One region of the Priestia sp. P5 genome, then DNA from elsewhere that is predicted to be linked to it. Evidence: riboswitches for the same ligand, from Rfam matches in the RefSeq annotation. Region 1 holds a riboswitch; the other holds the start of a gene.
The links. A riboswitch is a leader RNA that binds a small molecule or an ion and turns the genes downstream of it on or off. The one in region 1 is predicted to bind ZMP and ZTP.
Positions count from the first base shown of each region.

Region 2: it holds a riboswitch for ZMP and ZTP, as region 1 does, so the genes downstream of both, MMB69_RS17880 (APC family permease) here and MMB69_RS12645 (phosphoglycerate dehydrogenase) in region 1, are expected to answer to the same signal.

Region 1 is NZ_JAKWFJ010000001.1:2,340,562-2,344,779, reverse strand. Features, by position in the region: gene htpG (molecular chaperone HtpG) at 1-1,517, opposite strand, end outside; ZMP/ZTP riboswitch at 1,728-1,806, shown strand; gene MMB69_RS12645 (phosphoglycerate dehydrogenase) at 1,975-3,174, shown strand; gene MMB69_RS12640 (hypothetical protein) at 3,308-3,760, shown strand; gene MMB69_RS12635 (DUF6143 family protein) at 3,780-4,001, shown strand.
Region 2 is NZ_JAKWFJ010000002.1:194,646-198,863, forward strand. Features, by position in the region: gene MMB69_RS17865 (sodium:solute symporter family protein) at 1-450, opposite strand, end outside; gene MMB69_RS17870 (DUF3311 domain-containing protein) at 450-653, opposite strand; gene MMB69_RS17875 (cupin domain-containing protein) at 1,031-1,630, opposite strand; ZMP/ZTP riboswitch at 2,016-2,094, shown strand; gene MMB69_RS17880 (APC family permease) at 2,151-3,746, shown strand; gene MMB69_RS17885 (DUF5105 domain-containing protein) at 3,929-4,218, shown strand, end outside.

The DNA.
Region 1 (4,218 bases):
TTTTCCTCAGACTCATTGAGCTGTTCTGCTTCTGCTTCAATCCCTAAGTCACTGCTTGAAACAGATTTAAATTCTTTTTCTTCGTACGTCATTAACATTTTAATCGCAAATTCATCGATATCTTCTGTAAAATATAGAATTTCGTACCCTTTATCTGCAACCAATTCTGCTTGAGGAAGCTTTTCAATTCGGTCATACGATTCACCTGATGCATAATAGATATACTTTTGATCCTCAGGCATGCGCGATACATACTCATCTAGTGTTACGAGCTTTTTCTCTGTAGAAGAATAGAATAAAAGCAGGTCTTTTAATACGTCTTTGTTGCTGCCAAAGTCACTGTAAACGCCGTACTTCAGCTGGCGGCCAAATGATTCATAAAACTTCTCGTACTTTTCACGTTCGTTTTTAAGCAAGCTTTTTAATTCATTTTTGATTTTCTTGCCGATGTTTTTGGCAATCAGCTGAAGCTGGCGGTCTTGCTGCAAAATTTCACGTGAAATATTAAGAGATAAATCTTCAGAATCTACCATACCTTTTACAAAGCTAAAGTAATCTGGAAGAAGATCTGCACATTTATTCATAATTAAGACGCCGTTTGAATACAGTTCAAGCCCTTTTTCAAATTCTTTTGAGTAGTAATCAAACGGACTATTTTCTGGAATAAATAAAATGGCATTGTAGCGAATCGTTCCATCCACATTAATATGGAGGTGAGTGAGCGGTTTATCAAATCCGTAGCGCTTTTCTGAATAAAACTGCTCATAGTCTTCTGAAGTCAATTCATTTTTATTTTTCTTCCAGATCGGTACCATACTGTTGATAACTTGCTCTTCGGTATAATCTTCTAGCTCGTTATCAGAACCTTCTTTAGGACGTTTTTCCGTTATGTCCATTTTAATCGGGTAGCGGATAAAGTCTGAATACTTTTTAATGATCTCTTTTAAACGATACTCTTCTAGATACTCATCATATGTTTCATCTTCTGTATTTTCTTTAATTTTTAAAATGATTTGAGTTCCGACCGCTTCTTTTTCGCAAGGTTGGATTATATAGCCATCAGCACCAGTAGATTCCCATTTATATGCTTCATCGCTGCCTAACGCTTTACTAATCACTGTTACGACATCTGCCACCATAAACGCTGCGTAAAAACCAACGCCGAATTGGCCGATAATCGTGTGCCCGTCCTTTGTTTCATTTTCGTTTTTAAACGCAAGAGAACCGCTTCTCGCAATTGTGCCCAAGCTGCTTTCAAGCTCTTCTTGCGTCATGCCAATTCCAGTATCCGTAATGGTTAAGGTACGGTTAGTTTTATCTGGTGTTACTTTTATGTAATAGCTCTCTTTGTTAAAACGCAAGGAGTCGTCTGTTAAAGCTTTGTAATAAATTTTATCGATTGCATCGCTTGAATTTGACAGAAGTTCTCTCAAAAATACTTCTTTTTGAGAATAGATGGAATTAATCATCATCTCTAATAATCGCTTTGATTCGGCTTTGAATTCTTTTTTTGACATAAGAAGTTCTCCTTTCCAAATAGGGCTTATAAAACAATTAGCACTTGAGTGGATAGAGTGCTAATCACTCTTCTTATTTAACATGTATTAGGGTATTTGTCAATATATTAGGAGATTCACTAAAGAGATTAAAAATTAGACTGAAAAAAGCAAACTTTTAAAAAAAGGTTGAACGTTCTGAAAGAGTTTGCTAGAATATACTTAATTTCAAAGACTATATGTGACTGGCGAAACGCGGATAACCGTGAGGAAGCATATAGTGACGTAGCCGTTCGCCTGGGCAGAGGTAAGGGATTAATACATATCTCTTACCTCTTTCTGTTTAGGGGGAGAGGATATAGAAGTTACCAAACATGTAGGCTAAAAAACCAGACTTTTAAAAAAATTAAAAATGAAGTTCCTTTATCCAAGGGTAAAAACATGTAAAACTACGATGATAATCAGAGGAGAGTACAAAATGAGCACATTAACATTAGAAAAAGTACAAACAATCAAAACATTAAACAACATTGCACAAAAAGGTCTAAATGTTTTTAATCAAGAAGGTTATCAAATTGACAACGACAGCGAAAATCCAGATGCGATTGTCGTGCGTAGCTTTAACATGCACAGCATGGCATTTGACCAAAATTTAAAAGCTATTGCACGAGCTGGAGCAGGGGTTAATAATATACCGGTGGACGCTTGCACAGAGCAAGGTATCGTTGTATTTAATACGCCAGGAGCTAATGCAAATGCAGTAAAAGAAATGGTTTTAACTACAATTATGGCTTCTTCTCGTAACTTATTTGCTGGAGTTGAATGGACAAAAGGATTAGACGGCCAAGGTGATCAAATTCCTAAGTTAGTTGAAGCAGGTAAAAAACAGTTTGTTGGAAAAGAAATCAAAGGTAAAACATTAGGCGTTATTGGTTTAGGTGCAATTGGTGCTCTTGTAGCAAACGATGCGCTTGATTTAGATATGGACGTAATTGGTTTTGATCCATTCATTTCTGTTAATACAGCTTGGAATTTGTCTCGCAACGTACAGCGTGCAATGTCTCTAGAAGAACTATTTGCAGCATCTGACTATATTACGGTTCACGTTCCATTAACGGACGATACAAAAGGTGTTTTCAATAAAGAAACGTTTAGCATCATGAAACCAGATGTTCATATTTTGAACTTCTCACGCGGTGAGCTTGTAAACGAAGAAGATATGAAAGCTGCTCTTGAAAGTGGAAAAGTTGGTCGATATATTACAGATTTCCCAAATCAAAATGTCTTGAACATGAAAAATGTTGTGCCAATTCCTCATTTAGGGGCATCAACTCAAGAATCAGAAGAAAACTGTGCGGTAATGGCAGCACGTCAAGTGAAAAATTTCTTAGAAACAGGAAACGTTAAAAATTCAGTGAACTTCCCGAATGCATCTCTTCCTTACACTGGGAAAAAACGCGTAGCTGCTTTCCATCACAACGTACCGAATATGGTAGGACAACTTACGCAAGTATTCTCAAACTACAATTTAAACATCGCAGATATGGTGAACAGAAGCCGCGGTGAATATGCGTATACAATGATCGATATTGACAATCAAGTAAGTGACGAGATTGTGCCTGAGCTAGAAGAAAAAATTGGTCAAATTGAAGGAATTATTACAAGTCGTATTATCTAATTTGGTTACCCTCATATTTTAGTGTTTCAGCCCTAACTTAGAAAAGTTAGGGCTGTTTTTACATAGTGTTTATCTTCATATCATTTCCTTCATTCCCATAGCATATAGAAATACCTTTAAAGAGGTGAACGTTTTGTCAGGAGAACTGATCGGAATTATGATAGGCTCGCTCATCGCACTGGCAGGAACATTCATTACGTCTGTCGTAGCTATAGTGATGTCGAAAGAGCAATACAAGCAAGAGCTTCGCAAAGCATTTATCCAAAAGAAAGTTGATGCCTATACCCATGTGTGTCAAGTTATTCTAGCTATAAAAAACGATTTACTTACAAAAACTGTTTCTTCAGCCGGCTTAAACTGGACGGCTCAATCTATTAACAAACTAGCAGATGTGTGTATTACGGAAGGGCTATGGATCGATGAAGAAGACAGCAAAAAGCTGGAGGTTCTGCAGAAGCAGCTTTCAAAGTTTGTATTTGATGAAATAGAACTGTCTAGACATGATACCCTCACAGCCTGTTATGAAATTGTTGAATATTGCGAAAAAAAGGTGAGGATTCTTCATTTTATGACTACAAAAGAATAGGTGATTACTACTTTAAGAAGTGATAGTAGAAATATTAAAAAAGCATTGGAATATAAAATTACAAAACAATCCGTTTATATACCAGCAGCCGACGAGGACATTAGTAAGTGATGAAGACGGCAAATTTATCTTTCCAAACAACGGTTCATACGTTATTTTCCTAGTTTTTCCAGAGAATAAAGAAATTAAAGCTGAAATTGCATATGGATGGTTCGAGAAAAAACGCAAGAAGGACTGTTAACTGAATAGGTCTTAGCGATTGTATGAGCTATTTCATATTTAATACAGTTCTTAACAAACAGTAAGTGTTTATGAAAAGAACTTTGCAGCAGCATACAAAGTTCTTTTTTATAACTTGCGTTGTGGATATTACCAAAGAAAAACAAAGCAAGCAAAAGGATAATTCCAACTACACAAGCGATTTGAATAGTATTTAAGAATGTTGATGACTCAAGGGT
Region 2 (4,218 bases), on a different contig from region 1:
AGTATCTTGAATACCGCTAAGCTGAAGATCAATATATGGAATGAGCATCAATACACCTACTATAGCAATTAAAGAGGAGAGAAATTTACTGCTAAAACGTTCTCTGGCATAATCAGCAAGCGTAGTAAGTTTATGCTTTTTAGCAACAGTCCAAAGCTTTGGAAGAAAAAAGTATGAAATTAAAAAGGCCAAAACAGAGTAAGGAATGGCAAAAAATGCGATGCTTCCTCCCTGATAAGCTGTACTTGTAAGACCTAGAAAAGTATAAGCAGTATATAAATCTGCTCCTACCAAAAGCCAGACGAGCAGGCTTCCAAAACGTCTTCCACCTACAGCCCACTCTTCAACTGAGCTTCTAGATGATTTGTCACGTCCCGCTATAAAGCCAATTGCGATAACAACAAGAACAATTGCTGATGTGATTAAAAGTGCCGTTAAATTTCCTTGCATTATTCAATGTCCCCCCAAGATTTTTGTAAACGATAAATGATAAATGTACACACAGGCGTTAAGAAGACCCATAAAAATAACCATAAATGCAAAAGAGGTAATCCAAAAATAATTGGATGAATGTTATTTACAAAAGGTAAAAAAGCGAATTGAGCAATAAATGGAATGATGAATAAAATAAAAATTATGAATTTTCTGTTCAATTTTACTCCTCCTACTAAAAATTTATCTAACAATGTTCACTATGATAGCAAGTCTGACATGGTAAAGCAATAAGTTTTTTGAAAATTTCGTTATAATCTATGGAAATTTTTTTAGAAAAACAAAAAAGAGCTTATGATGAGAGTATATTTGAAATAATTATGAAAGAAAAAAAGGGGAATAATCTAAGCGAAGTTGCTCTTGAAGCAAAAAGAGAACGGAAAAGAAGAAATTTAGTTTTGACCGGGAAGTTTTTGTTATTTCGCTGAGATAAAGTATATTGCTATTGCATCATAAGAAAAGAATTTATATGTTCAAATAGAGATTCATGGAAAGAATAAAACAGAGCAAATAAAAAAACTAGACAATAAGTGCTTGTCTAGTTCCACCACTCTGTCAATGGTCCTTTGTCGCCATAAACAGGATCTGTTGTAGGAATAGGTACTTGTGCAATTTCATCAAATACGTGAGGGCGATCAGTTTGTTTTCCTGTTCGTAAATTGTAATCCATGCCCTCTGGATAAGCTCCAACCACTTTAAAATCAGCAGTTGACTGCAGACGCATATGCCCTGTTCCTGCAGGAAGTACGAGCACATCGCCAGCATGCACCACGATATTTTCCCCCATATGTCCACCTAGTTTTAAACGTGCAGATCCGCTAATTACACCTAGTGCTTCATGGGAATTGCTGTGGTAATGGTGAAAATCATGTATGCCGCCTACCCAGCTGTTTTTCCAGTTGTGAGAATTAAAAATGCTCTCCACTTTCTCTTTCTTACTAATAAATACGTGTTCATACAACAAAACTGGAAGACGAGGGTGATTTGGAATGGTTCCGTCGTCATCAAAATAAAGAACTTTTACATTTGCATAATTCATAAGCATCCCTCTAACAATCTTTTTTCGTAATTTTCCCTGTTTTTTGCTTGCGTAAACAGAGAAGTTTGCTCGAAGTACTTCATTTGTTGCGAAGTGCATGATATGTAGGTTTTAACGTTTTCCTAAAAGAAGTCTCCCACTTCAAGCGTAGCTAAGAGGTGGGCAATTCACTTTAGTATCTTTTCTTCATATTGTATATAAGTAAAGGGTCCAGTGCAAGAATTCTATGGATATATAGATGTTAATTCTTATTCTGTAAATGAATATTATATATTAGTATAACTTTTAGAAGGTAATCTGCTCGTGAAGTAAAAGAATCAAACAACAAGAAAGGTTAGGATTTTAGTTCTTTTTGTAATTAAAAAGAGATTTTTATAAGGTTTATTCTGAATTTTACGAATAATTTATTATCTTTATAAAAGTAATGTAAACGTTTTTGTGTATTGAGTAATAGAAATGAATGTTATATACTGATAAAAAATATATTCCTATATGTGACTGGCGCAACATGGATGACCATGGGGGAGCATATAGCGTATAAGCCGCGCGCCTGGGCAAACACTTGAGAAAATTTCGCAAGTGTTTTTTTTATTTTCCTAGGGAAGAGGAGTAGATTTGGATGAGCAATATGCAAAGGAAGATGGGAACATTTGCTTTAACCATGACAGGCATAGGTTCGATTATCGGTTCAGGATGGCTGTTTGGAGCATGGAAAGCAGCTCAAATTGCAGGACCCGCGGCTATTTTTTCATGGGTGATTGGAATGGTAGTTATTTTGACCATTGCCCTATCGTACGCTGAACTGGGTGCGATGTTTCCACAAGCAGGGGGGATGGTTAAATATCCTCAGTATTCACACGGATCATTTATTGGATTTTTGGCTGCTTGGGCTAACTGGATTTCAATCGCTTCAACGATAACAGTGGAGGCTATTGCATCTGTACAATATATGAGTACTTGGCCATGGAAATGGGCTCGCTGGACTCATGAATTAGTAGACAATGGCATTTTAACGTCCAAGGGGTTGGCAGTTGCGTCTCTGTTATTATTCATTTACTTTTTTGTGAACTATTGGACGGTAAATCTCTTTGCTAAAGCAAACTCATTTATTACGATTGTTAAATTAATTATTCCTGGTTTAACGGCAGGGGCTTTATTTTTTGCTGGTTTTCATAGTGGAAACTTTTCAAGTGAGCATGGGGTAGCACCTTACGGATGGGCCAGTGTTTTAACGGCAGTGGCAACATCAGGTATTGTGTTTGCATTTAATGGGTTTCAAAGTCCTGTAAATATGGCAGGAGAAGCAAAATCACCTAATAAATCGATTCCAATAGCTGTAATTGGTTCAATTTTTATTGCAGGAATTGTATACATTATATTGCAAATTGTTTTTATCGGAGCAGTAAGTCCGTCATCAATTGCTGATGGATGGAATCATTTGAATTTTAATTCTCCTTTTGCTGATTTAGCGATTGCGCTTGGAATTAACTGGCTAACAATTGTGTTATACGCAGATGCATTTGTTTCTCCTTCCGGCACAGGTGCTACATATACGGCAACTACTTCTAGAATGTTATACGGGATGCAGCAAAATGGATATTTGCCAAAGATCTTTGGTACGCTTCATCCACTTTACAATGTCCCGCGCCCAGCTATGTGGCTAAATTTAGCAGCTTGCTTTTTGTTTCTCTTTTTATTTAGAGGATGGGGTGTCTTAGCAGAAGTGATCTCAGTAGCGACGCTTATCTCTTATATTATGGGCCCTGTAGCACTGATAACATTAAGAAAAACGGGTTCACATTTTTACCGTCCATTTTATTTAAAAGGGGCATCAATTATTGCGCCATGCGGCTTCGTTTTTGCTTCCTTGACGCTTTACTGGGCAAGGTGGCCACTTACAGGTGAAGTGATCTTTATTATGGCAATTGGCCTGCCTGTTTATTTTTATTACCAAGCGAAAAATAAATGGGTGGGCTTTAAAAAAGAATTTTTAACCGGGGCTTGGATGCTTATCTATTTAGCGTGCATGATTTTTATTTCCTACATAGGAAGCGAAAAATTCGGAGGCAAAAATATTTTGCCTTTCGGATGGGATATGCTAGTGATTGCTTGCGTATCATTAGCTTTTTATTACTGGGGAATTAAAAGTGGCAAATCTAATCGATATATGAAAGAAGCTGAACAAATCAATCAAGAAAATTTTAAATCTAAATAAAAAAACACGAGCTGATGCTCGTGTTTTTTTATTTAGGTCAGTAGAGAATTTAGACTTAGTTTTTATCAAAATATTGTAAAAAATATAGATTTTAAGGTTTAAGTATTTATACAGAGGGAACCTTTATTTGGGATAAAGTTCTAAAAAAACAAAATAAAGGGGATTAGGCAGCTGTGAAAAAAATGAATGTTTTGGCTTTAGCTTTTGTACTTATGCTAGTATTAGCGGCTTGCAACAGTTCTAAGGAAACGGGAGGATCCACTTCGGCTAAAAATAAGACGATTGAAGCATCCATTGACAGCGCTTCTTATATTTTAGTAGATAGCGATGAAGGAGCTGCAAGTGAAGAAAAAGGGCTGTTGAAAGTTGATTTGAAAGTGAAAAATGTATCCAAAAACAGTATATCTTTATCGGATTATGACGGTGTGTATTTATACGAAGGAGATGAGCAATTGTCTCCAAAAACGGGAGT